DNA from 4 places in the Oceanobacillus sp. MO10714A genome. Region 2 is predicted to be linked to each of the others. Evidence: riboswitches for the same ligand, from Rfam matches in the RefSeq annotation. Region 2 holds a riboswitch; each other region holds the start of a gene.
The links. Region 2 has a riboswitch for S-adenosylmethionine ahead of SPD53_RS08360 (5-methyltetrahydropteroyltriglutamate--homocysteine S-methyltransferase). Riboswitches for the same ligand answer to the same signal wherever they lie in the genome.
Positions count from the first base shown of each region.

Region 1: it holds a riboswitch for S-adenosylmethionine, as region 2 does, so the genes downstream of both, SPD53_RS16005 (methionine ABC transporter ATP-binding protein) here and SPD53_RS08360 (5-methyltetrahydropteroyltriglutamate--homocysteine S-methyltransferase) in region 2, are expected to answer to the same signal.
Region 3: it holds a riboswitch for S-adenosylmethionine, as region 2 does, so the genes downstream of both, SPD53_RS13895 (homocysteine S-methyltransferase family protein) here and SPD53_RS08360 (5-methyltetrahydropteroyltriglutamate--homocysteine S-methyltransferase) in region 2, are expected to answer to the same signal.
Region 4: it holds a riboswitch for S-adenosylmethionine, as region 2 does, so the genes downstream of both, metK (methionine adenosyltransferase) here and SPD53_RS08360 (5-methyltetrahydropteroyltriglutamate--homocysteine S-methyltransferase) in region 2, are expected to answer to the same signal.

Region 1 is NZ_JAXHDC010000043.1:9,090-16,440, forward strand. Features, by position in the region: gene SPD53_RS15980 (acyl-CoA dehydrogenase family protein) at 1-1,739, shown strand, start outside; gene SPD53_RS15985 (arsenate reductase family protein) at 1,875-2,231, shown strand; gene gcvH (glycine cleavage system protein GcvH) at 2,325-2,708, shown strand; gene SPD53_RS15995 (toprim domain-containing protein) at 2,828-3,184, shown strand; gene SPD53_RS16000 (thioredoxin family protein) at 3,197-3,517, shown strand; SAM riboswitch class I at 3,570-3,671, shown strand; gene SPD53_RS16005 (methionine ABC transporter ATP-binding protein) at 3,759-4,787, shown strand; gene SPD53_RS16010 (methionine ABC transporter permease) at 4,780-5,436, shown strand; gene SPD53_RS16015 (MetQ/NlpA family ABC transporter substrate-binding protein) at 5,454-6,329, shown strand; gene SPD53_RS16020 (hypothetical protein) at 6,557-6,697, shown strand; gene SPD53_RS16025 (DUF421 domain-containing protein) at 6,745-7,351, opposite strand, start outside.
Region 2 is NZ_JAXHDC010000010.1:39,710-47,060, forward strand. Features, by position in the region: gene SPD53_RS08350 (hypothetical protein) at 1-34, shown strand, start outside; gene SPD53_RS08355 (MDR family MFS transporter) at 488-1,951, shown strand; SAM riboswitch class I at 2,014-2,117, shown strand; gene SPD53_RS08360 (5-methyltetrahydropteroyltriglutamate--homocysteine S-methyltransferase) at 2,295-3,392, shown strand; gene SPD53_RS08365 (class I SAM-dependent DNA methyltransferase) at 3,806-4,462, shown strand; gene SPD53_RS08370 (PLP-dependent cysteine synthase family protein) at 4,497-5,453, shown strand; gene SPD53_RS08375 (bifunctional cystathionine gamma-lyase/homocysteine desulfhydrase) at 5,623-6,753, shown strand; gene SPD53_RS08380 (Msr family ABC-F type ribosomal protection protein) at 7,119-7,351, shown strand, end outside.
Region 3 is NZ_JAXHDC010000030.1:34,107-41,457, reverse strand. Features, by position in the region: gene SPD53_RS13915 (DUF421 domain-containing protein) at 1-492, shown strand, start outside; gene SPD53_RS13910 (ABC transporter permease) at 729-2,198, shown strand; gene SPD53_RS13905 (ABC transporter ATP-binding protein) at 2,214-2,885, shown strand; gene SPD53_RS13900 (PASTA domain-containing protein) at 2,878-4,383, shown strand; gene SPD53_RS13895 (homocysteine S-methyltransferase family protein) at 4,620-5,669, opposite strand; SAM riboswitch class I at 5,757-5,858, opposite strand; gene SPD53_RS13885 (GNAT family N-acetyltransferase) at 6,355-6,852, shown strand; gene SPD53_RS13880 (GntR family transcriptional regulator) at 6,983-7,351, shown strand, end outside; gene SPD53_RS13875 (ABC transporter ATP-binding protein) at 7,350-7,351, shown strand, end outside.
Region 4 is NZ_JAXHDC010000031.1:33,212-40,562, reverse strand. Features, by position in the region: gene SPD53_RS14095 (DUF1801 domain-containing protein) at 1-407, opposite strand, end outside; gene SPD53_RS14090 (tetraprenyl-beta-curcumene synthase family protein) at 538-1,632, opposite strand; gene SPD53_RS14085 (gamma carbonic anhydrase) at 1,734-2,258, shown strand; gene metK (methionine adenosyltransferase) at 2,641-3,846, opposite strand; SAM riboswitch class I at 3,968-4,073, opposite strand; gene pckA (phosphoenolpyruvate carboxykinase (ATP)) at 4,412-5,992, shown strand; gene SPD53_RS14070 (ABC transporter substrate-binding protein) at 6,677-7,351, shown strand, end outside.

The DNA of each region.
Region 1 (7,351 bases), on a different contig from region 2:
TTGAAGAATTAACCGGTGAGGACATTATCACTCCTGAGGACTTAACAGATGAGCATAAAATGATTGCGAAAACAACAGAGGAATATGTTAACAATGAAGTCGTCCCGCTTATCGACAAGTTAGAAAACCACGAATTCGAACATTCCGTAGAATTATTGAAAAAGGCGGGAGAGCTAGGTCTGCTCGGTGCAGATGTTCCGGAGGCTTACGGTGGGCTTGGTCTGGATAAGATTAGCTCATCCTTGATTACAGAGAAAATGGCACCAGCGGGAGGATTTTCCATTACTCATGGAGCCCATGTCGGTATCGGCTCGCTGCCAATTGTGTTTTTCGGGAATAAAGAACAGAAGGAGAAGTATTTGCCGAAGCTTGCGACGGGCGAGCTAATCGCTGCCTATGCCCTGACAGAACCTGGCTCCGGTTCAGACGCTCTCGGGGCAAAAGCGACTGCTAAGCTGAATGAGGCAGGAACCCATTATATTTTGAATGGGGAAAAGCAGTGGATCACGAACTCCGCGTTCGCAGATGTATTTGTCGTCTATGCAAAAATTGATGGTGAACATTTCTCTGCGTTCATTGTAGAACGCGATTATCCAGGTGTGTCCACTGGTTTGGAAGAGAAAAAGATGGGGATTAAGAGTTCATCAACCCGGACACTGATTTTGGAAGATGCAGAAGTACCGGTAGAAAATCTCCTAGGTGAAAAAGGTAGAGGACATATTATTGCCTTTAATATTTTAAACGTTGGACGTTACAAACTAGCCGTCGGTGGTGTCGGTGGTTCGAAACGGGCATTTGAACTAGCGGCAAAATATGTGAATGAACGGAAACAATTCAGTGTACCAATTTCAAGCTTCTCCCTAACCCAATCTAAGCTTGCTACGATGGCGAGTGAAATCTATGCAAATGAGAGTGCGGTTTATCGTACAGTTGGATTGTTCGAGCAGCGGATGGGTGCTTTGTCTGATGAAGAACTTGAGGACGGTCGGGAAATTGCCCGGGCAATTGCTGAGTACCAAATCGAATGCTCGATTACGAAATATATGGCGACAGAATTACTTGACCGCACCGCTGACGAAGCGGTTCAGCTGCATGGTGGGTATGGGTTCATGGAGGAATATGAAGTAGAAAGAATCTACCGGGATTCCAGGATCAACCGGATATTTGAAGGTACGAATGAAATCAACCGACTGCTCGTTCCGGGAACATTGCTGAAAAAGGCAATGAAAGGGGAACTGCCATTATTACAGAAAGCCCAAGGACTTCAGGAAGAGCTTATGATGATGATGCCTGAAGAAGTTGGCACAGAACCACTTGATCAGGAAAAGCATTTAGTGCGTAATGCAAAGAAAATTGTTCTCTTAGGTGCAGGTTTGGCGGCACAGAAATACATGCAGAAACTTGAGAATGAGCAAGAAATTCTCGTCCACTTGGCCAATATGGTTGGAGATGTCTTTAATATGGAATCAGCCCTCCTCCGTACTGAAAAAGCGATTCATCAGACGGGAGAGGAGAAGAATGAGCTGAAACTGCTTTATACACAAGTATATGTACAGGAAGCATTCAATCGGATTGAGGCAGCGGCAAAAGAGATCTTAATTGCGGTGGAAGATGGAGATACTCTACGGATGATGCTCTCTTCCTTACGTAAATTGACCCGTCATGAACCGACGAATGTTATTGCGAAGAAACGGGAAATCGCCAAATCACTCATCGAAAGTGAAAAATATATCGTATAATTTCAGTTCGTCCGGAGTATAGAATATGCTCCGGACGATTTTTTTTAAACCATACGAGCTCTGTAGCAAATACATGTGTCAACAAACCTTCTATGTTAAAATAGTGGTAATTACATAAAGGAGCTGGTTTTTAAAATGAGTATGACTTTTTACTGGTATCCAAAATGCGGCACGTGCAGAAATGCGAAGAAGTGGTTGGAAGCGAACGATATCGACTTTGAGGCAGTCCATATCGTTGAGGATACACCATCTAAGGATAAGATTTTACAATTAATTGAAAAAAGTGGTCTAGAACCGAAGAAGTTCTTTAATACGAGCGGTAAAAAATATCGCGAATTGAATATGAAAGAGAAGATTAAAGATGCTTCAGTTGAAGAAATGGCAGAATACCTAGCTTCTGACGGCATGTTGATAAAACGGCCGATAGCAGCGATGGGAGACAAAATCACTGTTGGTTTTAAAGAAGACGAATACGAATCAACTTGGAATTAGTACAGAAGGTAAAGAGAAAATGTGATGTACAGTAGATTTTCTAATCTATCCATTGTATAGTTGGAGTAGAAGAAACGGAAAGGATGATAACCGATGAATTTACCAGAGGACTTACGTTATACGAAAGAGCACGAGTGGATTAAGAAAGAGAGCGACAATAAAGTGCGCATCGGAATTACTGATTTCGCTCAAGATGAACTTGGAGATATCGTGTTTGTCGAACTTCCGGAAGAGGGCGACACAGTCGAAGCGGACGATTCATTTGGCAGTGTAGAATCGGTAAAAACAGTTTCCGAGCTATATGCACCAGTCAAAGGGACAATAGTTGAAATCAATGAAGAATTGGAAGACAGCCCAGAACTTGTCAACGAATCTCCATATGAACAGGCTTGGATGATCGTTGTAGAACTAGAGGACGCAAGCGAATGGGATAATTTACTGACAGCTGAAGAATACAAAGCAATCATAGAAGAATAATACTAAAGCAAGACAAAAAAGGAGGGGGACTAACTATACAATAAAACAGTATAGTCAGCCTCCTTTCTTTCATATGCTATAATAGGTGGATGATTTGATCGGATAAGGAGTGGCAGGGTATGATAGCGCACGAAACCGAAAAAGTTATTATTGTGGAGGGGTTGACAGATAAACGTAAGATAGAAGAAATTCTAAGCGAAGAAGTCACGATTATTTGTACAAACGGCTCACTAAGCGTCCATTGGTTTGATGAGCTGTTAGAAACATATAACTTAGATGAAAATGATGTCTACATCTTTGTCGATGAAGATAAAAATGGCTTGAAACTACGAAAACAACTGGCACGGGAACTCCCTCATGCCGACCATATTTATATTAGCAGGGATTACCGTGAAGTCGCAACTACCCCTTATAAAATCCTTGCCTCCTTACTCGTTGCAAAACATTTTTCAGTACGACCAACATTTTTATATTAGTCAGGTGAGTCTATGCAGAAAGTAATATCAAAACAGCTAAAGAAAGATTCTTACTTATTATATATTTATTCGCCATTTTGTGGCACATGCCATATCGCTAGGACGATACTTGAAAAAATTGAAGACATTCATGGCGAAGAAATATTTTATGAAATGAATGCCAATTTTGAAGAAGCTTTCTTACACGAACATAAAATAGAGAACGTGCCTTGTTTATTAATTAAGGAGAATAATGAAGTAAAGGAGAAAGTGTATACTTTCTATTCTACCGGTAATATTTATCGTTATCTTTTCGAATATAAGCCTGAGCTCTTCGCTGGGGAAAGCTATTGACAGCATAACTCAACTCATGCTATGATTTCTTTATGTTAATTGAATAGGTATGCTCTTATCGAGAGCGGTGGAGGGACTGGCCCTGTGAAACCGCGGCAACCTTCAAAGTCGTTTGAAAGGTGCCAATTCCTGCTAATATCTTGATAGATAAGAGAACAAGAAATGCAACTATAGGTAAAAGCGTCTTTCTGTTCTCGAATAGAAAGACGCTTTTTTGATTTATTTGGAAGGAGATAGTACGTTGATTTCCATTAAAGGTTTAAGGAAGCAATACGTTACAAAAGAAAGGCAAATCATTGCAGTTGATGATTTGGATCTGGATATAAAAGAAGGAGAAATATTTGGCGTTATTGGTTATAGTGGTGCTGGTAAAAGTACCTTCATCCGCTTGCTCAATCGGTTGGAGGAGCCATCAGGTGGATCAGTAACAATAGGTGATAAAGACATAACACGTTTGAAGAAAAATGATCTCCGCATTGCACGCCAAGATATTGGAATGGTGTTTCAACATTTTAATTTACTATGGTCGCGGACTGTGGCAGAGAACATTGCATTCCCGCTTGAAATTGCTGGAGTGAGCAAAACGGAGCGTAAACAGCGGGTTCAAGAATTGATCGACTTGGTCGGTTTAACTGGTCGGGAAGATGCTTATCCATCTGAATTAAGTGGTGGACAAAAACAGCGTGTCGGTATTGCTAGATCACTGGCGAACAAACCGAAACTATTACTTTGTGATGAAGCGACATCTGCTCTTGACCCGGAAACGACAACATCTATTTTGGATCTACTCGTTGACATCAATGAAAAGATGGGACTCACAATTATTCTGATTACCCACGAAATGCAGGTCATCCGGAAAATTTGCCACCGGGTTGCTGTTATGGAAGAGGGAAAAGTAGTGGAAATGGGAGATGTCCTCGATGTTTTCCTTCATCCGAAACAACAAATAACAAAGAAATTTGTTAGCCAGGTGATGGGAAATGCAGAGGAAGAGGATGCGATCCCAAGTATGCTGCAAGATAATCCAGAAGGAAAGCTCATCAAACTGCAATTTATCGGAGAATCAGCAAACAAAGCTTTAATCAGTCAGCTTGCGAAACAGTTTGCCATCGATATCAATATTATCCAAGGCAAGATTACGAATACGAAGACCGGAAGTTACGGAACATTGTTTGTTCAAATTACTGGTGAGGATGCGGAAATTGACCGTGCTATTCTCTATGTTCAAACGAAAACCTCCGTGGAATTGGAGGTCATCCTAAATGTTTGAAAATGTGAATATGGACGAGCTGTTAACAGCGACTAATGAAACTTTTTATATGACAATTATTTCGCTATTAGGCACCTTGGTCATCGGAATACTTCTTGGATTATTACTATTTCTTACAGCAAGAGGCGGTATTTGGGAAAATAAAGTCATTAATGCAATAACCGCATCTGTTGTCAACGTATTCCGTTCGATTCCGTTTATAATATTGATTCTGTTATTATTTCCATTTACAAATTTCCTTATTGGGACGATTCGAGGACCAAGTGCTGCGCTACCAGCGCTAATTATCGGCAGCGCGCCATTTTACGCTCGGCTTGTGGAGATTGCGTTCCGGGAAGTTGATAAAGGTGTCATTGAAGCTGCAAAATCAATCGGTGCGAAGACGAGTACGATTATATTTAAAGTATTGATACCTGAATCCTTACCAGCTCTCGTATCAGGGCTGACCGTTACAGCTATTGCACTTATCGGCTATACCGCGATGGCAGGAATAATTGGGGCAGGCGGTCTTGGAGATTATGCTTATTTCTATGGTTTCCAGCGCCGGAACTTTGATCTTGTGTTTATTTGTACGATAATAATTTTGATCATTGTATTTATTATTCAATTTATTGGAGATTTCATTACCAATAAAATAGATAAAAGATAAAAAGGAGAGGAATAAAGATGAGAAAGTTTCTAGGATTAATTCTACTATCATTCATTCTGTTGCTGGCTGCATGTGGTACAAGTGGAGAAAAAGAAGATACCGCAAATGGTGCAGATGATGCAGATAACACCGCTGGAGAAGAAGCCACAGAACCGGTTGATATCGTTATTGGCGCATCAAGTACACCCCATGCCGAAATTTTAGAAGAAGCTAAGCCGTTGCTTGAAGAGGAAGGAATCAATATAACAATCGAGATGTATCAAGATTATGTATTACCGAATGAGGACTTGGAATCGGGTACGCTCGATGCGAACTTCTTCCAGCATATTCCGTTCCTCGATCAAACAATTGATGACACAGGGTATGATTTAGATTATATTGATGGAATCCATATTGAACCGATGGGTGTTTACTCGAAGAATATCACATCACTTGATGAGATTGAGGATGGTCAAGAGATTATCATCAGCCGTTCCATTCCTGACCATGGACGTATTCTTTCATTATTTGAGCAACAAGACTTGATTACATTGGATGAGAGTGCAGAGAAATCTACGGCAACAATTGATGATATTGTAGACAATCCATTGAATCTAACATTCTCACCAGATGTGGATCCATTGTTATTACCAGAAATGTACGAGTCGGAGCCGGATGCATTAGTTGCAATCAACACAAACTATGCCATCGATGCAGGCCTGAATCCGCTAGAAGATGCGTTATTCATTGAAGACGAGAATTCAGAGTATGTAAACGTCATCGCCGTCCGCAGTAAGGACAAAGACAATCCTGCGTTCCAAACATTAGTTGATGTTTTACAATCGGAAGAAATCCAAAACTTCATCTTAGAAAATTATGATGGGGCAGTTGTTCCGGTTGGCGGAAGCAATTAAAATTTGTGAAATCGGTAGTAAAAGGAAGCATAAGCTTAAATGTTTATGCTTCCTTTCTTTATATTACAGCATCGTTCATTTCCAGTTAAATACTCCACCCTATACGTTTATTTCTCCTTTGAGCAGGGTAGCGTTATTGTGTTAACCTTTTAATGTAGAAAACAAAGGAGTGGTTTATTATTAATTCGGTTAATAATGAGTATTATACGCAAGAAATGGAGAAGGCAATGAACGAATATCATAAAATGAGCATTGCCGAATACGAATCGAATTTAGCAAACCGAATGAAAGTAGAGCGGAAACGCGAACGGGAATATCAGGAATCAAAACAAATCATCGCTGAAATTGACAATCAGCTTGGATACTAAAAGAACAGAAGACGGGCCTACTTGGTCTGTCTTCTGCTCTTTTTAGCTCATACCTCATTCATCATACCGCGAATTGTAAAGCCGTCATTTTTAGACCATTCCGCGTAATAGATTTTACTGATTTCGGTATAGCCTAACTTCGCAAGTTCTGACTTTAGCCATGTTTCACTTTTTCCGATTTTTTCTAGTATTGTTCCTACTATTTTCCCTTCATCAATCACTAGATAGCTAAGGGCTGCTTCTTTTGGTTGGATGGAAAGCATTTCTGCTGTGACTGGTACGGATCGTTCATACTCTAACACACTCAGCTGTCCGCTTGGCTCGAGTATTCCATATTTCACTTCATTAATTGAGAAAATGCCTTGTTGCCTTAGCATTGTACGCAACTGTTCCGATTCAAGCTTATTCTTTTTCAAAGCTTTTATATCGAGTTCACCATCATGGATAATGACGGTAGGTTCTCCTTTTACTGCTTGCCTTGTTATATCGAATTTCTGAACGATCTTTTCAATACTGTAAATGAGAAGGGACCATAAGGCAATGGCTGCCAATACTTGCCAAACAGTGACTTTGTCATCATAAACCGATTCTTCGAGCAAGCCTCCGAGTACAAGGATATATACAAAATCAAATGGAGTAATTTGAGATAGTTCT
Region 2 (7,351 bases):
AAAAGTGCAGGAAATGTATCTTGACACATTCTGAATGACCGCTTATAATGAAGAAGATTTTTAATAAGAGGGAGTATTATTGAGAAAATGAGACAACATCCTAACTTTGAACCGATAATTGAATATGGTCAAAGCCTCTGATTTGCGTTGCAGAGTGATTGGGATACGTCTGTCCTTTATCATAATCATAATGTCAAATTATGAAAAAAGTTATATACCATACAATGAACTCTACGGATAATTCAATTCAGGTGGTGGAAAGGCGGCTCTGTTCTGTCTTTCCTTTTTAGTTTTAGTGAATGAGACCCCCCAATGTTTTTAAGGAGTACCCCTACTTTTGACCACAGGCAGCTGCTTGTGATTTTTTATTTTGAACAAACAATTGAAGGAGGAAGTTTTTTGCAAACTTTATTATTTTTTTGATGGTAAAAAGTGAGTGAAATGCATAGATATACTATATTTTAAAATAAAATTAGAGGTAAAAATAATGAGCAAATCAAAAGAAAAAAATTATGAATTTCTATCAGAAGATCCGAATGTCAAAACATTGCCGCTTATGGCAGCGTTGATCATCGGAGCGTTTTTCGCGATATTGAATGAGACACTGTTGAATATTGCGCTCACGACATTAATGGCAGAGTTCGATATTACGCTACCAACTGTCCAGTGGGTTGCAACAGGATTTATGTTAATGATGGGGATTGTTATACCAGTATCTCCATTATTTATGCAATGGTTTACGACAAGGCAGCTTTTCATTGGGACGATGACGGTCTTTACAATTGGTACAACGATAGCGGCAATCGCGCCGACATTTTCCGTATTGCTTACTGGCCGGTTGATTCAGGCAGTCGGTACTGGAATGTTGATGCCGATTATATTCAACGTCTTTTTACTTGTGTATCCTCCACATAAAAGAGGGAAAATCATGGGAATTGTTGGGTTAGTTATTATGTTTGCACCTGCAATCGGACCAACACTTTCAGGAGTTATCGTTGATTACTTGGGTTGGAGATTTTTATTTATCTCTGTCCTCCCATTTGCTGTATTTTCGATTCTTTTTGCCTTGAAATATTTGGTGAATGTATCGGAAGTGACGAAACCGAAGATCGATTGGCTCTCCATTGTCTTTTCAACGGTAGGTTTTGGTGCAACAATATACGGATTCAGCTCGGTTGGAGAGAGTGAGGCAGGGTTTTTAACACGTGATGTTTTAACTGCAATTATCATTGGGGTGATTGGAATCATTCTCTTTGCCATCAGACAATTTAAGCTGGAAGAACCGTTGATGGACTTGCGCGTGTTCAAATTGCCGATGTTCACGCATGCAGTAATCATGTTCATTATTATTGTGATGACGATGTTTGCCTCAGAACTTATCTTACCGGTGTTCATGCAGGGACCAATGGCTCTTGCACCAGCAATGGCTGGAATGCTGCTGCTCCCGGGAAGTATTTTAAACGGGATTATGAGCCCATTTATGGGCGCTTTATTCGATAAAGTTGGTCCTCGGGTGATGATGATACCTGCGACAATTGTGCTTGCCGGGACGATGTTTATGTTCAGCCGAATGACAGCTGATACGCCGCCTTGGGTAATAATCGTTGGATTTATGCTCATTATGCTTAGCGTATCTGCAACGATGATGCCAGCTGAAACAAATGGGCTGAATCAGCTGCCGAAGCGATTATATCCGCACGGTACGGCTGTGATGTCCACGCTGCAGCCGTTGAGCGGGGCAATTGGAGTTTCGGTATTTATCAGTATTTTAAATTCGAAACAGGCCAGTTATCTCGCAGGTGTTGCGGATCCTGCGTCTCAACAATCAATAACGCAAGCGATGGTTGTTGCAGTGGAGCATGTCTACTTTATTATCTTTATCATTACGATCATCGCAGTAATTCTATCCTTCGTTGTCTACCGCGCTCGGCCGGTTGAAGAAAATGTTTAAAAAAGGTTGACAATTATCTAAAAGCTATGTAGAGTATAGCTAATAACTTAATAAAGCAAATTTTCTTATCAAGAGAAGTGGAGGGACTGGCCCTGTGAAGCTTCAGCAACAGACATGAATATGTATTGTGCTAATTCCAGTAGCGTCATATGCTTGAAGATAAGAAGAGTAGACACGATACTAGAATCCTCTTCTTATTTTCAAGAAGGGGATTTTCTTATTTTTGCAGATATGAAAGTAGAAATCCTTTCTTCCCGCATAAATGCAACTAGAGCATTCGCCGTAAAAGCTTGGTGAAGACAGAGTCTTCTAATCAAAATATATAATGAAAAGGGGAAATACAATGACGACACTTACGAAAGCGCCATTTCGAGCAGATCATGTTGGAAGTTTATTAAGACCCGAAAGCATTAAGCAAGCAAGAGCAGATTTTCAGGCCGAAAAGAAGTCAGCGGATGAATTATATGCGATTGAAACAGAAGAGATTACCCGAATTGTTGATAAGCAGATTGAAGTTGGCTTAGAGGTTGTAACGGATGGAGAATTCCGCCGTAGATTCTGGCACACTGATTTCCTTGAGCATTTAAATGGCATAGAGGGCTATGTTCCAGAGCATGGTTATCGATTTAAAGGGATAGAAACAGAAAAGTACACAATTCGCAACAACGGAAAAGTGTCATTCAATCCGAACCATCCATTTATTGAGGACTTTAAGGTCTTTAATAAAATTGTTGATGGTCGTGCAGTCGCAAAACAAACGATTCCAAGTCCGAATCAGCTATTCCACCCTGGCATGATGGACGAGACAGTTTACTCCGATATTGAAATTTATGCGAAAGATGTTATTCAAGCATATCGTGATGCGATTCAAGCGTTTTACGATGCAGGTGTCCGTTACTTGCAATTGGATGACGTATACATTGCAGGACTCTCTTCTCCTGAGAAGGAATTCCCTGAAGATGGCTACTCGAGAGAGCAATACATCGACTTGGCCCTCCGCGTAATCAATGGAGTGTTGGATGGTAAACCAGCGGATTTAACTGTCACAACGCACTTATGCCGTGGAAATTACCAGTCTGCATACATGTTCAGTGGTAGTTATGATTTGATTGCACCAACCTTACTCGCGAAGGAAAAAGTGGATGGATTTTTCCTGGAATATGATGACGAACGTTCTGGGGATTTCAAAGCTTTAGCCCATATTCCTAAGGGTGGGCCACAAGTGGTCCTTGGATTAGTTACTTCGAAGTCAGGTGAACTGGAAGATAAGGAAAAGCTTAAAGATCGAATAAAAGAAGCGACACAATACATTCCCAAGGAGCAAATTTGCTTAAGCCCACAATGCGGATTTTCATCAACCCATCACGGAAATAAGTTAACGGAAGAACAGCAATGGGAGAAATTACGCTTTATCGTTGAGTTATCAAAAGAAATTTGGTGATACCAAAATGAGATAATCTTAAGCATTTGGACGGTACACCTGTTATTTAACAAGCAGAAGACTCTCGTGTTTTATACACATTAACGGTCTGTAATACCCCCCACTCTAAACAAGAGGGAAAACTAAAATGTGAAGGTGGGGGATATACAGTCCGTAAATACCTGATTCTGTTCAACTAACATTCAGTGGGGAGGTAAGGAATCTCCCACTGAATGAAGTTTCACTTTAAGAATTATTTAATAGTGAATGAAAAAGGTCAAAAAAGCAAATTTCGAGCAGTATGTAGCTGCTGGAAGTTTGCTTTTTTTATTGGTGGACATTACGTTTGGATTTTAATCGTAAGAGTTGTAACAATTATTATACTTTGTTAATATCATAATACCAAGTAAATTTATATGAATGGTGTGGTTGGATTGGGAGAGCAGTTTAATCGTTTATTTGACGAGTGGGCAGCGAGTTACGATGATACGGTTCAGGGGGCTGATATGGAATATCGGGAAGTATTCAGAAATTATGAAATAATTCTTCAGAAGATTAGTGATCGTGTGCATGGTTTTGTCATTGAGTTTGGCGTAGGAACAGGTAATTTAACAAAAAAGCTTATGGAAAAAGGGTTAGAAGTGGTTGGGATTGAGCCTTCAGACAATATGCGGAAAATTGCCCAACAAAAACTTCCTAACACGAAAATTATGAAAGGCAATTTTCTATCCTTTCCCAGACAAAATAAAAAGGTAGACGCAATTGTGAGTAGCTATGCATTTCATCACTTGACGGATAAGGAAAAGGAGCAAGCGATTAAACTCTACACAAATATATTAGACACGCAAGGGAAAATTATCTTCGGTGATACGATCTTTGAGAATGATAAAAAGAAAAATGAAGCCTATCTACAGGCGAAAAAGAAGGGTTATCATCGATTAGCAGAGGATTTGAATACGGAATATTACACGACCATCCCTAAGATGGAACAGATACTTCATCAGTATGGGTTTACAACAAGTTTTGAACAAATCAATGATTATGTATGGATTATGGAAGCGCAATTGAATAGAGAAGCAAAGCTCGCATAAGAAAAATGTCCATATGAGGCAGGTGGTGGAAAGAATGAATATCATACAAAACCTCAGCCAGTTGGTTGGGAACACGCCAATGTTTGAAATCACTGCATATGATTTACCAAAAGATGTAAGGCTGTTTGCGAAATTGGAGTTCCAGAATATTGGTGGGAGCATCAAGGATCGGCTCGGATTTTATCTCATTCAAAAAGCTATCGAAAAAGGGGAATTACAAAAGGGAGACACCGTGATTGAGCCGACCGCGGGTAATACGGGGATTGGCTTGGCACTTGCTGCAATCCATTATCAATTACATGCTATTTTCGTTACTCCTGAAAAATTTAGTCAGGAGAAACAGGCCCTTATGCGGGCATTAGGCGCTGAAGTAATCAATACACCGACAGAGTTTGGGATGGCCTATGCAATAGAAAAGGCGCAACAACTTGCAAGCGTTCGTCCGGGCGCCTATATTCCTAATCAATTTTATAATAAAGATAATCCAAACACCTATTATGATACACTTGGGCCGGAAATTATAGCTGACTTAGATGGAAGAGTTGATATTTTTATTGCTGGTGCCGGTTCGGGTGGGACGTTTACTGGCGTGGCACGTTATCTAAAAGAAAAGCAGCCACAAGTAAAGACAGTAATTGTGGAACCTCAAGGATCCATTTTAAATGGGGGTGACCCGGGTCCCCATAAAATAGAGGGAATAGGAGTAGAATTCATACCAGACATTATGGACCGGAGTCTATTTGACAAAATTTATACGGTTACCGACGAACAAGCATTTGCCCGATTAGCTGAGATAGCAAAATATGAAGGATTACTCGTTGGCAGTTCTTCCGGTGCTGTAGTAGAAGCTGCTTTAAAAGAAGCAGAAATCGCGGAGCCTGGAACAAATATCGTAACTATTTTTCCGGACAGTAGTGAACGCTACTTGAGTACGGGAATCTATCGCGGGGAAAACGTCCGTAACACTTCCGCATCAAAAGGAAGAGGTTAATCAAATTTATTTAGGCGGACGCTACCACCCTGATTCACGAAAGCGAATTCAGTGGGAGAAGGGCCGTCGACTAAATACGCGACGTCTTGTCGCAATGTCGACACTAGCACGTCCAGTGCATCGAAACCCCCACTGAATGAAGTTTCATTCTAAGGAGGGATAGAATAAGATGAGAAAGAAAACGCAATTAATTCACGGTGGAGCAGCTATTGATAAAAATGTTGGCGCGATGTCGCCGCCGATTTATCAGGCAAGCACATTTAAGCAAAATGGTGTCGGTAATTTTACTTATGAATATTCACGGACGGGAAACCCTACGCGAGAGGCTTTAGAAACACTTATTGCTGATCTGGAAAAAGGGAAGCGTGGCTTTGCTTTTGCTTCTGGAATGGCTGCAATTGCAGCGGTAATGGATCTATTTCAATCGGGAGATCATATCCTGATTACTGATGATGTATATGGCGGAACTTATCGCTACATGACAAAGATCTTAAATAACCGGAACATCGATGTAACCTTCACAGATTCAAGTAATTTGGACGAAGTTAAAGAAAACATTCGCCCGGAGACAAAAGCTATTTTTATAGAAACACCGACAAATCCATTGTTGAAAATAACGGATATTGAAGCGTTAGCGGATATTGCAAAAGGAAATAACTTAACATTAATTGTTGATAATACATTCCATACGCCATATTGGCAATCGCCAATTGATCATGGAGCAAACATTGTCATCCATAGTGCAACGAAATATTTAGGAGGCCATAGCGATCTTGTAGCGGGTCTAGTAGTAGTAGACGACGAAGAGCTTGGTGAAGCAGTACATTTTATTCAAAATGCGACCGGTGGTGTTCTAGCTCCTCATGATAGTTGGTTGCTGATTCGAGGAATCCGAACATTAGGAGTTAGAATGGAAGAAATCGAAAGTAATACGAGTGAAATTGTTGAATTTCTTGTAAACCATCCACAAGTTGGAAACGTGTACTATCCAGGTTTACCAGAGCATCCGAACCGTGAAATTCATGCCAAGCAATCAGGTGGTTTCGGCGGGATGGTATCCTTTACGGTAGACAATGAAGAAAAAGCAATGGAAGTTCTTAATAAAGTAAGATATTTCACTCTTGCTGAGAGTCTGGGAGCTGTCGAAAGCCTTATTTCACTTCCAGCAAAGATGACACACGCCTCTATCCCGAGAGAGCGAAGAATTGAATTAGGGATAGAAGATGGTTTGATTCGTCTTTCAGTTGGTTTAGAAGATGTAAAGGATTTAATGGAGGATCTGCAACAAGCGTTAGATTAGATGTGAGAACTCTCATAACTTTTAGATAGTTGATTATTTCTAGAAAAAAGGTATAATGATTAGTATAAAATTAAACGTTAAGAAGGATGATTAGAAAATAAGACTACGATTCCAAACTTTGAACCAGTAACTAAATACGTTCAAAGACTCTGCTTGTTTGTGCAGGGTAAACGGGATTAGTCTGTCCTTTTTTAATCAACTTCATTTTTAATCTTACTCTGTTTTAATGAGGAAGGCGGCTTATTCTGCCTTCTTTTTTTGTGCCCTTTTTTAACAGAAAATGAAAGACGAGCTCGCATTAGACTTGAGCTCGTATCGATCCTAGCTATCGATACGAAATTTAACTATTTCGGGAGGTAGCAGAGATGGAAAAAATATGCTTTGAATTAGAAAATATAGCGTTAACTTATTTTGATCAAACGATAATAGAGATTGAACGATTAGCAATTCACCAGTTTGACCGAATCGGTATTGTTGGGAAGAATGGTGCAGGTAAGAGTACGTTATTAAAGCTCTTGGCTGGGATGATTCAGCCAACACGTGGAAAGGTGCATCATCATGCAGATTTTGCCTATTTTGATCAATTGTCGGCGCCAGA
Region 3 (7,351 bases), on a different contig from region 2:
TTAATTGGGAATATTATTGCACACCCTTTATCTGATGAGCAACTAGGGTTAAAAGGTTCGATGATCACGATATCTGTATTAGTAATACTGTATACGGTGGGTGTATATTTAAGTTTAAAATGGAGAGCGCTGCGGAAGTTCCTTGAACCAACCCCAATTTCGCTTATTAAAAACGGACAAATTATTTATAAAGGTTTATTAAAAGCAAGAATCTCACTCGATGTTTTATTATCAGAATTAAGAAAGCAAAAAATAGATGATATTAATAAAGTTTCTCTTGCATTATGGGAACCAGGCGGCAGTTTATCCGTGTTTTTATTTTCGCAGTATAACACAGTTACTCCAACGGACATGCAAATTGCTGTTAAACCATTATTTTTTCCCATGCCAATTGTTAAAGAAGGACAGATTGATGTTGAAACACTTAATCAATTTGGAAAAGATGAGATCTGGTTGAAGAAAAAATTCATGCATTGTTTGCAGTTGATTTAAAGGAAATTCTATTAGCAACGATCGACAGTAATGATGAGGTGAAAATTTTTACATACAAATAATATAGTGAAAGAAACTAAACTCCTAAAGGTTAGAGCAATCTCTCCTTGAGGAGTTTTTTTAAGATAAATGAAAAATGTTGTTGGATAATAGGTAATAGTTCTATATACTAGATACATAAGTTTACTTTTTTTAGAAAATTAAAAGGGAAAAAATATGAAGTGAGGGGGTTTGTAATGAATTTTATTAAACGGGGATTTTTAGGTATTACTAGAAACAAGGGGAAATCATTAATTTTATTGGCTGTTATCTTTATATTGGGAAATTTAATATCGGGGGCAATTTCCATCCAGCAAGCAACTAGTAATGTGGAGTCGAGTATCAAAGAGAGACTTGGTGCTGCTGCAACGGTTGAGATTGATTATGAAAAGCTTGATGCTCTCAGTGAAGCGGAATTGATGGAGACGGAAATTAAAGACATTGACATCGATTTGATAAAACAAATTGGTGAGCTCTCCTATGTGAAATATTATGATTATAATATGTCCACTTCTCTAGGGTCAGAGAGTATTGAGAGTTATCAGGGTGAAGATATGGAAGATTTAGTTCAATTTGGCCCGAGTATGGACTTTATGGTGAAAGGAATTAACTATGCTCCTGTTCTTGATTTTGAAGAAGAGAAGGCGAAATTAGTTGATGGACGCGTCTTTAACGAGGAAGAAGTGGAAAACGGTACTTCTGTCGCCATTATTTCGCAAAAATTAGCAGAATTAAATAATCTGCATGTGGGCGATACCTTTACGTTATCCAATATGGTCTTTACTTATGATGATGAGACCGGTGAAGAGGAAATAGTTACTTCCCGTGATGTAGTATTGGAAGTAATCGGCCTATTTGAATCTCAAACACTGAAGGAAGATGCAGGGGAAGATTCAGAAGATGGAATGTTCGATTTCATGGATATGGATTACCAAAATACAATCTACGTCCCAAATGAGATTGTCCGTAGTGAAACCGAATATTATTGGGAAGAGCTATTGAAGTCAGATGAAGAATTTGCGGAGATGATGGAGGCGGAAGGGGAAGATAGTTCCTTTGAATATTACACTCCAATGTTCGTCTTAAATAATCCGGAAGATAGTGAAGCATTTGAAGAAGAGGTAGCTCCATTACTGCCGAAGCTTTATACAGTAGTCAGTGCTACGGATCAGTATGATAGTATTGCCGGTCCGGTAGAGTCGATGTCGAAACTAGCAAAATATGTACTAGCGGCTGCCGTCATTGCAACGGTGCTGATTATTGGTTTAGTAGTTCTACTATTCTTGAGAGACCGGAAACGTGAACTAGGAATCTATTTATCTTTAGGGGAACGACGGGGTCGCGTTGTCGGGCAAATACTGATCGAAGTAATGGTTGTTGCTTTAATTGGGATTACGCTATCCCTATTCAGCGGTAACTTCATAGCCGGACAGGTATCCGATACGATGATGAAAGCTGATCATAATACATCTCAAGATGAAATGATGTATTTTAGTGAAATCCAGACGAATCTAACAACAGAAGATGTCTTGGATTCATATGAGGTAAGCCTTAATTCAAGCTATATTCTTATCTTCTATGGAATTGGACTGTTAACGATTTTAATTTCAACGGTTATTCCGCTTGTTTATATTTTACGGTTGAATCCAAAGAAAATACTGATGTAATGGAGGGGTGAAATGATGATATTAGAAGCGAAAGATTTAAATTATTATTATCAAGATGGTGACAAGCGTCGTTATATATTGAAAGACACATCTGTTTCTTTTGAAAAGGGGAAGTTCTACACGATTTTAGGGCAATCCGGTTCAGGGAAAACGACTCTTTTATCCCTACTCAGTGCTTTGGATTCACCGCATGGCGGGACCGTTTTGTTTAATGATGAAGATATTAAGAAAATAGGCTATGAAAAGTATCGCCGTAATAATGTCGGTATTATTTTTCAAAGCTATAATTTAATCCCGACCTTCACTGCGGTGGAAAATGTGTTGATTCCGATGTCAATTACAGAAAATGACATTCCGGAAGATGTAAAAACAGTTGCATATAATTTACTAGATTATATCGGGATTGTACAAAGTAAAGCCGATCGTCCGGTTAACAAGCTTTCCGGGGGAGAGCAGCAACGTGTGGCGATTGCCCGCGCGCTGGCGACGAACGTAGAGTTGATTCTTGCCGATGAACCGACGGGGAACTTGGATGAAGAGATGGAGCAGGAAATCATTGATATCTTTAAGAAAATGGCACACGAACATGATAAATGTGTCGTTGTCGTAACGCACTCCAATGAAATTGCAGTGCAATCGGATCAGGCTTACTTGCTAAGGAAAGGTGTACTATCTTCTTATGAGTGATTTTTTATCAAAATTTAATAAAGATAAGTATCAAGATATGCTGAATGAGCAAGAGGAAGATAAAGATAAACAAGTAAAAGAGGAGCAAGATAGGCAAACAGAGAATCAAGAAGAAACAGAGTTGCCGGAAAAACGAGAAAACCAGGAAAACCAAGCGCCTGCTTCGGAAATAGAAGATAACAAATCTGAACTTGAGACCGATCCTCCGCGGGCGCCTTCCCCTACACGGAACAGCCGACAGCGGGATGCCGAAGAAGAAGTGGAAATTGATCTGGACTACCGAAGAAAAAAGAGACGTCGGATGTGGCTGATTATTTCAGGATCCGTTTTAGCTTGTGGTTTGATTTTCTTCATCTATTATCTGCTTGTCCATGTGAAGGTTGAAGACTTTGTAGGAGAGTCTGTATCCGTGGCCCGGGAATGGGCAGGTGAGAATGATGTCGAAATTGAATTAAACCAGGAGTATAATATGGAATATGATGCCAATCAGGTTTTTGAGCAAAGTGTAGCTGCTGGGGATAAAATACGGAAAGGGAAGACTCTAGAGTTAACGAGCAGCTTGGGACCAGATCCAGAAGAGGTTATACCGCTCCCAGACTTTTCGGAAATGAGCCAGGAGGAAGCACGGAATTGGATTGACGAAAATAAAGCGGAAAACCTGCAATTGGTTACAGAGTATAGTGATGACCTTGAAGAAGGGGAATATATTAAGACTACGATCCGGGATAGTGGGGTCGATGAGGCGGAATATCAACGTAAACACAGTGCAGCCGTCTATTATTCAAAAGGAAAGGAAGTTTTTGAAAAGAATATAACGGTACCTGACTTTACAGGAAAGCCCAAAGAAGAAGTGGAAAAGTGGGCAGAAACGAATGAAATTGACATGACTTATGAAGAAGCTGACTCTGACAGTATCGAGCCAGAACATATTATTAGTCAAAGTGAAGCTGCAGATGAAAAGGTAGCAAAACGAGATAAGATGAAAGTGAAGGTATCTGTAGGTAAAGCTACGGTCGTTCCAAACTTTTGGGGACTGACTGCGGAGGAAGCAGTTAGCAATTACCCGGATTTAGATGTGACGGTAAAAGAGAGATACAATACAGACATACCTTATGGAAGATTCATTTCCCAATCCGTTGAGGCGGAAACCAAATTAACGGACCAAGATGATAAGGGTGTTACTGTTACGTATTCATTAGGTAAGCCGTATTTAGCTGATTTCCGTGGTCAAATGGAAGGAGATCTGCCACGGTTATTCTTTGATGAATATCAATCAAAAGGCGCTGATATTAAGTATATAGTCAAGTATGTCTATTCTCCAGAAGTAAAGGGAACAGTGGTGAATATGAGTAAATTCAATGAATTCGTACCAATGACGTATACCGTTGAAATCAGTATTAGTAATAATGCCTCCGCACCACCTAATCCGCCAGACTTTTTTGATGATGAACCGGAGGCCCCTGTAGTCGATGAAGATATTGAAGTGGACGAAGAATAAATATAATCATCATGTTTAAAAGCACTACGAAATTTAAAATGAGGAGAGAGCTTACCCTACCCGAAAGAAATGTGCTGGCTGTAGCAAATACATTTCGGTATGGTAAGCTTTTTTATTTAAATCGATTGATTGTTAACTTGTTTCATTTCTTATTATCTTCTGTACAGTGATGTAGAGCATTTTTATGAATTTAACAGTGCTAAAGTTGGGTTACTCATTAAAAAACAGTCATCTTATTATGCCTTTGTACGATATTCCGTGTTGTGCTTTTTAAGTGTTTCATCATTACCAAATAAAAAGTGTTTCTCCATGTTCGGGGAGAATTTTGAATTTATTGTTTCAACTCCGACAGCTTCTGCAACTTCTCTTAGCATTGCAGGTGAAGCACCGCAACATAAGCCGATATAATTAATACCAATTTCTTTTGCCTCTTTTGCCCATTCCGCTAATTCGAAACGATTATGGTAAAGCGGATCAAGTGCAGTCGGGAAAGTTGTTTCCGTAGGCAATGTGCAATTGCATCCGGCATCAGGCAAATTAAAGAATGTCGGATTTTCTTCCGTTGTCCGATATGGAAGTGGTAGAGCGCCCACATAGCCATCTACATTTTTTCGGATGTCCACTAAGTATGAATGCATTGTATCAGGTCCGCGGAAGCAGTTCAGACCAACTACTAATGCCCCCTTTTCAGAAAGGATTTTACATGATTCATCTGCCGTATATCCATCTCTTAAAATGTTCTCCGCAAATAAGGCTAACGTAATCACTGCAGGTAAACCTTGTTTTTGAATTTCTTCCAAGGCGATTAATGCTTCTTCATGATAATAAAATGTTTCACCAACAATGTAGTCAACGCCCTCTTCCTTACACCATTTCACCATTTCTGCAAAAATACTTCTCACTTCTTCCTTGGAAGCTGGATTATTTGGATCAAAAATATTTGTATTCGAAATATTTCCCGCAACAAGTGCTTCCTCTGTCGGGTGTTCCTTGGCTACTTCTTTTGCCAACCGAATTGCACTCCGATTTAGCGGCTCTAATAAATCTTCTTTACCAATAATGCGAAGCTTCTCTCGATGACCATTATACGTAAACGCTAAGATCACATCAGATCCAGCATTCATAAAATCTCTATAGGTTTGTTTAAGTGCTTCTGGGTTTTCTAGTGCCACTTCCGGTACAAATGACCCTGCTTGTAAATAACCCCTTCGTTCCAATTCAAACAAATACCCTTCTCCAACAATAACTGTTCCTTCTTTTAACCTTTGTTCTAGAGTACGTTTCATTTCTTCTCCTCCTGTTTTATATGTAATAAAATAATAAAAACCCCTTCTTAATATAAGAAGAGGTTTAAATCGCATTACTAGTTTCTCTTCTTATCTTCAAGCTTAACGCTACTGGAATTGGCACAGTGCTTCAAAAAGTCTGTTGCCGAGGTATCAAAGGGCCAGTCCCTCCACCTCTCTAGATAAGAAAATTACATATTTAATTTTGATAATTTTTACTCTACATAGGTTTCGTATAAATGTCAAGAGAAAATTTAATAATTATTTTAAAATTTAGTTAATGCTATTCGTGTTTTAAACCGACAATATCCGGTTCTAATTTTTCGGGTATTCGTTTTCAATTGTTATTATAATAATCTTATGAAGGAGGGAATAAGCGATGCTGAAAAATATGAATTGTTTCTGAGTGGCTCCCTTCATCAGATTATGAATTGGTTGAGGCTCCTGAAATGAAATTTCATTTACGGGGGATTTATTTGTTTATAGCGAAATTTGGATTGCTGTACAAAAGAAAAATTAACATGTAACAAAAAATGCCTTTAGTATTGGACTGGGTTGATCGCAATCCAGTCCTCTAACTGTTTAAGATTAATTCCATTAATAACTAGGAATTTAGTTTTGAAATATATGGTAAGATTAATTGAGTTAGAATAATTAATAAATATAGAATTAAGGGGAGAAAGTGATGATTATTAGAAAAGCTAGTACAACTGATGCAAAAAAATTAGCTAATCTTATAAAGGAAGTCGAAAAAAATTCAAAATATATGCTCTGGGAATCTGGTGAAAGAGAAGTTCAGGCAGAGAGCCAAGTGGAAATGATCAAAAGCATACAAGCAAGTGAAAATTCTACGATATTTGTAGCAGAAAAGGAGCAGGATTTAGTGGGTTATCTTTTTGCAATAGGTGGAAAGGCACGAAGAAATAAGCATTCCGTTTATATCGTTGTCGGCATATTACAAGCCAAGAGAGGACAAGGAATTGGTACAAAACTATTTTATCGGTTGGATCGTTGGGCACGGGATAGGAATATTCGAAGGTTGGAATTAACTGTGGTTACGAAGAATGATACAGCTCTTTCATTATATAGAAAAGCAGGGTTTGAAATAGAAGGGACCAAAAGGCATTCCTTGCTTATAGGTGATGAGTTCATGGATGAATATTATATGGCAAAATTATTATAGACAAGCTCGATTCTGCATATGTGGGATCGAGCCTTTTTAAGCTTAATTTTAGAAAATGGGATTGACATTTATCTGAAGGTGTTATATGGTTAATTACATAAGTAATTAACCAACTAAGGAATGAACTTAAATGAAGAAAAAACTAGATGACAGCAAGCCAATTTTCATGCAGATAAAGGATTTAATTGAGGATTCGATTATGGATGAATCCTATCAGACGGGGACCAGGGTACCATCAACGAATGAATTTGCTGCCTTTTATCAAATTAATCCTGCAACCGCTGGAAAAGGGATTAATGAGTTGGTCGGAGAAGGAATATTGGTTAAAAAGAGAGGGGTGGGCATGTTTGTTACCGAAACAGCAAAAGAGATTGTTATGGAGAAAAGGAAACAGACTTTTTATGACAATTACATGCTACCACTCAAAGAGGAAGCAAAAAAGCTTCAGATTAAAGATGAAGAACTTATAGAAATGCTGCAAAGGAAGGATGAAGGATAT
Region 4 (7,351 bases), on a different contig from region 2:
TGCTCCGTTACAAAGGCAACTGTTTCTTTTATCATTTCTTCCAGAATAGCTCGATCAATATCTTCAAGCTTATTAACATAGACACAAGCTTTGCCGGCTTTATATTTCCCGAAGTTCTCGAGTAATTTTTCGCGCTTCCCCTCATCCATCATGACATAAATGCTATGTCGAGCTTTTCTAGGGGAAAAACCTACTATCGGTGCATCGCCTTCATGGCCAGAAGCATATTTATAATGGTAAGAACCATAACCGATAATACTTGGTCCCCACATTTTCGCTTTTCTTCCAGTTACACTCGAGAAAATATCCAACAATTTATAAGCATCTTCCCGCCGTTTCGGATGGTCTACCGATTCGATAAACTCCACGACATCCCGATCATTTTCTTTCGTTTTTAATTCATACATAAATTCAATCTCCCTTAACTCGTAAGTTAATCACGTATTAACGTTCTGTAATATCCCCTCCTCTATACATGAGGGAAACCCAATATGTGAAGGGGGCATAAACAGTCCGTAAATCCCTGATTCGGTTCAACTAACATTCCGTGGGGGGAAAGGAATTCCCCACGGAATGAAGTTTCACTTTATTATACAAACGAATATTGTAATGAAGAAATGCTCCCGACATTCCCGCTGTTTTTAACAATCTTTTCCTAACTTGTTTCCCTTCCCGTAACGATTCAACCTTTTCATCACTTAAATATAATGCAACAAGACCTTTAGGGATGAACTGATGGAAAGTCGAATCAGGTAGGTCCCGCGTACGGTCTTCTGCTAAGTGTATAAAATATTGTAACCGTTCGAGAAGCTCCACATCATCCCGGTAGTAATTACAAAAATTTAAATCTCCTTCCATTTCGTCTTCTTTTTGATCAATATAATAATCAAGTAAAATATGCAAGCCTTGCACAGATGGAAAATAACTGTACATTATATGTTGCGGAAGCGATGCAGTCATTTTCCCGCCCATTGCATAAGACACAAGACAAAAAATGCCAAGCGTTGATCCAGACGCTGCTGCAAATTCATACCAGCTTAATCCAAGCGCTTTATCTTTCTTTTCCTTATACCAAGTTGTCAGCCGCGGGATACGCTCTTCCACTTTGACGTGTTTATGTACTTGAAGGTCCGCATACAGCGTCCATAGTTCTAAACAATATTCCTGGATTTGTTCATAGTCGTCGATGTCTTTCAATGCAGCTTGACACGTAAGCACTAATTTCTCAAGATAACCCCCATCAGCTTTCTCCGACCGATAAGCATAATAATCTTGCAAAGCTGCTTCAGGACGGAGCGCATCCTTCATCGCCTCATGGAGCATACGAAAATCTTTCGGATCAAGTGATGTACTGCGATCACAGAGATTATCTAAGTAATCGCTGATCGTCTGATATGCAACGATAAAACGAATCGCTTTTTCATACTTCATTCCAGCAAGCAATGCGAACACAGCACCACCCTGACAATGGAATTTTTTTGAATCGATACTGGCTAGGGCTTGTAGTTGCAGTTCCTTATCTGGAATAGCTGCTGCTTTCTCTTCCCACCCTTTCATCTCTTCCTCAACAATAGGAAATAAAGTGTTGTAGACTTCATATAGTAACCCAGTTGCTGTATTCGGTACTTGCATTCCTTGCGCCTCCATCATTTCATCATTTTTACATAGATTTGTTATACTATCATTATTATCAACATTGAGCTTAAAAAATACAAGGGAATAGGAGTGTTCATATGATTGATCATTATCAGGGGGTTTATCCAAAAATTCATGATTCAGTTTTCCTAGCAAAAAACGCTGTTATAAATGGAGATGTCACAATCGATGAGGATTCGAGCATTTGGTTCCACGTTGTAATCCGCGGAGATATTGCACCAACAAGAATTGGTAAACGAGTTAGCATCCAAGACTTAACCGTTCTACACCAAAGCCCTGATAATCCACTTATTATTGAAGATGACGTAACGGTCGGCCATCAAGTCACCCTACATTCAGCCATTATTAGAAAGAACGCCCTTATTGGTATGGGAGCAATCATCCTGGACGGGGCGGAAATCGGAGAAAATGCATTTGTAGCAGCAGGAAGCCTCGTGCCTCCGGGGAAGAAAATTGCACCAAACACCTTATATATGGGCAACCCTGCAAAATACGCAAGAGACCTCACAGAGGCTGATTACCAAGAAATGGAACGGGTAAGAAAATCCTACGTGGAGAAAGGTCAATATTATAAAATACATACAGATTTGGGGAAAAAATAAATTTTCCTTTATACAATAAGAGCTATCCCGACTCAACGGAATAGCTCTTATTGCACTTCATATAAAGTGAAACTTCATTCAGTGGGGAATTCCCTCCCCACTGAATGTTAGTTGAACAGAATCAGGGATTTACGGACTGTTTATTCCCCACCTTCACATGTCGGACTTCCCTCCTATTTAAGGCAGGGATATTACAGACCGTTAATGCGTGATAAAACTATTAAAACGTATGAGCAACACCGAACTATCCTGTGAGGCACGATTACTACGCTACTTTGACTACTGGATACGCTAGTACAATCGGTCTTCGGTGGGACGAGTAACCTCATGTCCCCGGCAGCCGCGAAACTATACCATAATGACGTTTCCACCTTCGCGCTTTTTACTTTTCACAAACTATCTTTTGCAGTTCTTCAACTTTATCAAGTTTTTCCCACGGGAAAATAATGTCGGTTCTGCCGAAATGTCCATAAGCCGCTGTATTTTTATAAATCGGCTTCCGTAAATCAAGCATCTCGATCAGCCCTGCAGGTCGAAGGTCAAATAGCTTACGCACCGCTCCCACTAATACTTCTTCCTGATACTCGCTCGTTCCAAATGTGTCGATTGTGATGGATACAGGCTCTGCAACACCGATCGCATAAGCAAGCTGTACTTCACATTTTGCAGCAAGCCCTGCCGCCACGATGTTTTTCGCTACATATCGAGCTGCATAAGCTCCGGAACGGTCCACCTTTGTCGGATCCTTCCCACTGAAAGCACCTCCGCCGTGACGTGCGTAGCCTCCGTACGTATCCACGATGATCTTCCGGCCCGTTAAGCCGACATCACCTTGCGGACCGCCAAGCACGAAGCGGCCAGATGGATTGATGAAGTATTTTGTATCTTCATCTAAAAGCGCTTCTGGTATAACCGGTTTTATAACATACTCTCGAATGTCAGAAATAATCTGTTCATTCGGAATGTCTTCATGATGCTGAGTAGAAACAACGATTGTATCCACACGAACTGGTTGATTCTTTTCATCATATTCGACGGTAACTTGTGTCTTCCCATCTGGACGTAAATAATCCAATACCCGGTTTTTTCTTACATCGGAAAGACGTCTTGCAAGCTTATGGGAAAGACTAATTGGAAGTGGCATATATTCTTCCGTCTCTTTCGTCGCATAACCGAACACTAATCCTTGGTCACCTGCTCCGATTGCTTCTATTTCTTCTTCCATCTTCCCTTCTCTTGCTTCAAGTGCCTTATCGACCCCACCGGCAATATCAGGTGATTGCTCATCAATTGCAGTCATGACGGCACAAGTTTCATAATCAAAGCCATACTTTGCTCGGGTATAACCAATGTCTTTCACCGTCTGGCGGACAATTTGCGGTATATCTACATAAGTTGTAGTTGTGATTTCACCTGCTACGAGCACCATTCCCGTTGTAACGACTGTCTCGCATGCCACACGTGCATCTGGATCTTCTTTTAAAATATCATCCAGTATCGCATCAGATATTTGATCCGACATTTTATCAGGATGTCCCTCTGTTACTGATTCTGAAGTAAATAAACGACGATTTGCATTTGCAGCCATTTGGCTTGTTCTCTCCTTTGTAATATGTAACGGAACCCAATCTCCATTCGTTCCATTATTCAAAGCATGAAAATAAAAATCCTTTCCCGCAAGTATGAGGAAAGGATTAATTAGCCTTTCACTCTTATTGTTCAAGGAAAATTCCTTGCAACAGATTAGCACCTTTCACAAATCGTGAGGTTGCTGGGCTTCACCGGGTCTGTCCCTCCACCAGCTCTGAATAAGAATTGAAATTATTATAACCTTATTTAAAAGGGATTCGTTACTTAATAATCGATTACTGAAAAATAGCGTATCATATTTCATTATTTTTTACCAGTTTTATTTTCATACTGTCTGTTCTTTGTTACAATCAAATATAGAACAACATATTGAAATCGTTTTCCAACAAAAATGATAACGAACTAAAATAGGTTACCGACAGTTCTCAAAAAATTTTTCAATTAGTATGGACTATTCCATTTAATGTGTTATACTAATGTCAGATTTAAGATAAGCGATAAGGAGGAAGTTTGCAGTCTTCCTTCAACAAAACCTTTTAAAAGGCAGGAGAATAAGAATGAAAATGGTGGAGAAATCATTGACAAACCAACTATTAGAACACGAGAATTTGAATCGAAACTATTCAGTAGCTCGTCTGGTGGAACGCGTGTTAGATCGAAATGAAGGCGTTCTAACTTCAACAGGAGCAGTAACTGCAACTACAGGTAAATATACAGGTCGTTCACCGAAAGACAAATTTATTGTTAAAGACGAGATTACGGAAGATACGGTTGAATGGGGTCCAGTGAATCAACCGATCGATGAAGCTTCCTTTGATAAGTTACACGAAAAGGTAGTAAATTACTTAATGGAAAAGGACGAAGTTTATCAGTTCCAAGGCTTTGCTGGAGCGGATGAAAAATATCGTTTACCGATCCAAGTAATTAACGAATTTGCCTGGCATAATCTTTTTGCCCGTCAACTATTTATAACACCTACAGAAGAAGAACTTAAAACACATCAAGCAGAATTTACGGTTATTTCAGCACCGCATTTTAAAGCAGACCCTGCAGAAGATGGGACGAATTCAGAGACATTCATCATCATTTCCTTCAAGAAGCGTGTCGTATTAATCGGGGGAACGGAATATGCAGGGGAAATTAAAAAGTCGATTTTCTCTGTAATGAACTATCTGCTGCCACAGCAGGATGTTCTATCGATGCACTGCTCAGCGAACGTTGGTCAAGAGGGTGACGTGGCATTATTTTTCGGCCTATCCGGAACCGGAAAAACGACTCTTTCTGCTGATCCATACCGCCGGTTGATTGGTGATGATGAACATGGCTGGAGTCCGAATGGTGTATTTAATATTGAAGGCGGCTGTTATGCTAAATGTGTTAATCTTTCTGCAGAGAAAGAGCCACAAATTTTCAACGCGATCCGCTTTGGTTCTGTACTTGAGAACGTTACGATTGATGATGTGACAAGTGAACCAAATTATGACGATACGAGCTTGACGGAAAATACCCGGGCAGCTTATCCGGTAGATAATATCGATAACATCGTCACTCCAAGTGTTGCTGGTCATCCGAATACGATTATTTTCTTAACGGCCGACGCGTCTGGAACATTGCCACCGATCAGCAAGCTTACGAAAGAACAGGCTATGTACCATTTTCTAAGCGGCTATACTAGTAAGCTTGCTGGGACAGAGCGCGGCGTGACGGAGCCGGAAGCGACCTTCTCTGCTTGCTTTGGATCCCCATTCTTACCGCTCGCACCAGCGAAGTATGCGGATATGCTTGGACAAAAAATCGATCAGTATAATTCTAATGTATTCCTCGTAAACACGGGTTGGACTGGTGGGTCTTACGGTGTTGGAAACCGAATGAAATTATCCTATACACGCGCGATGATCCATGCCGCGCTAGAAGGTGAATTGAATCATATCGAAACAATAACCGATGATATATTCGGCTTGCAGGTTCCTGTTCACGTAGCAGGTGTGCCTGATGAAGTACTCATCCCGAAGAATACATGGGAAGATAAAGCGGCCTACGAACAGGAAGCGAAAGCACTCGCTAAGAAATTCCACGAGAACTTTGCGAAGTTTGAGAACGTGAGTGATGCTACTAAAGCAGCAGGTCCCGTGTATAAAGGGTAACAATGTATCCTCATCCCAAAAGGATAATTATAAATTTTATTAACAGCGACTTCGCTGGGACTTCCGATTTTTTATTAAAATCGGAAGTTTTTTTATCACGTATTAACGGTCTGTAATACCCCCACCCCTAAACAAGAGGGAAACCCAATATGTGAAAGGGGGTAAACAGTCCGTAAATACCTGATTCTGTTCAACTAACATTCAGTGGGGAGGGAAGGATACCCCACTTAATGAGTTTCACTTTATCACGTATTAACGGTCTGTAATACCCCCACCTCTAAACAAGAGGGAAACCCAATATGTGAAGGGGGTAAACAGTCCGTAAATAGCTGATTCTGTTCAACTAACATTCAGTGGGGAGGGAAGGATACCCCACTTAATGAGTTTCACTTTATCACGTATTAACGGTCTGTAATACCCCCACCTCTAAACAAGAGGGAAACCCAATATGTGAAGGGGGTAAACAGTCCGTAAATAGCTCTTGTGCGTTGCTGCGACTATTGGATGTGTTATTACAAACGCACTTCGGTAAAACGAGTAATCGCAACCCTAGGCGTCCGCAAACTTACTGTAATGGTACTTTCGTCTTTGTTTTTCTCATTCCCCCCTGTCTTCTGCACAATTCCACCGCCCAGGCATAAACTGTAGTTGACTATCCACTATGATACGAAAGGGGCGGACACTATGAGAAAAATAACGAAAGGTTTACTTTTGCTCGGCTTCCTGTTATTTATTACTGCCTGTCAATCAGAAACAGTGAAGATTAATCTCGCTGAAGTTACGCGCTCCCTATTTTATGCCCCACAATATGTAGCACTGGAACAAGGTTTTTTTGAAGAAGAAGGCTTGGATGTTGAACTTCAAACGACTTGGGGCGGGGATACAACAATGACTGCACTCCTATCCGGAGGGGCAGATATTGCCCTAGTAGGGTCTGAAACATCAATCTACGTCTATGCTCAAGATTCCCGTGATTATGCAGTAAACTTCGCTCAGCTCACGCAAACAGACGGTACATTTCTCGTGGCAAAAGAAGCTTATCCGGATTTCACCTGGGAAGATATGAAAGGGAAAGAATTTCTTGGCCAGCGTGTTGGAGGTATGCCACAAATGGTTGGAGAATTCGTGCTGAAAAAACATAACATTGATCCGCATAATGACCTTCTCTTAGACCAAAGCGTTGATTTTGCAAATATCCCTAGCGCTTTTCAGTCAGGGAATTATGAATTCGTGCAATTATTCGAGCCGACTGCAAGTGTTTTTGAACAAGAAGGGCAAGGACATATTATCGCATCCTTTGGCGAAGAATCCGGAAAAGTTCCTTATACCGTTTTTATGACACAAGAAAGCTATTTGAAA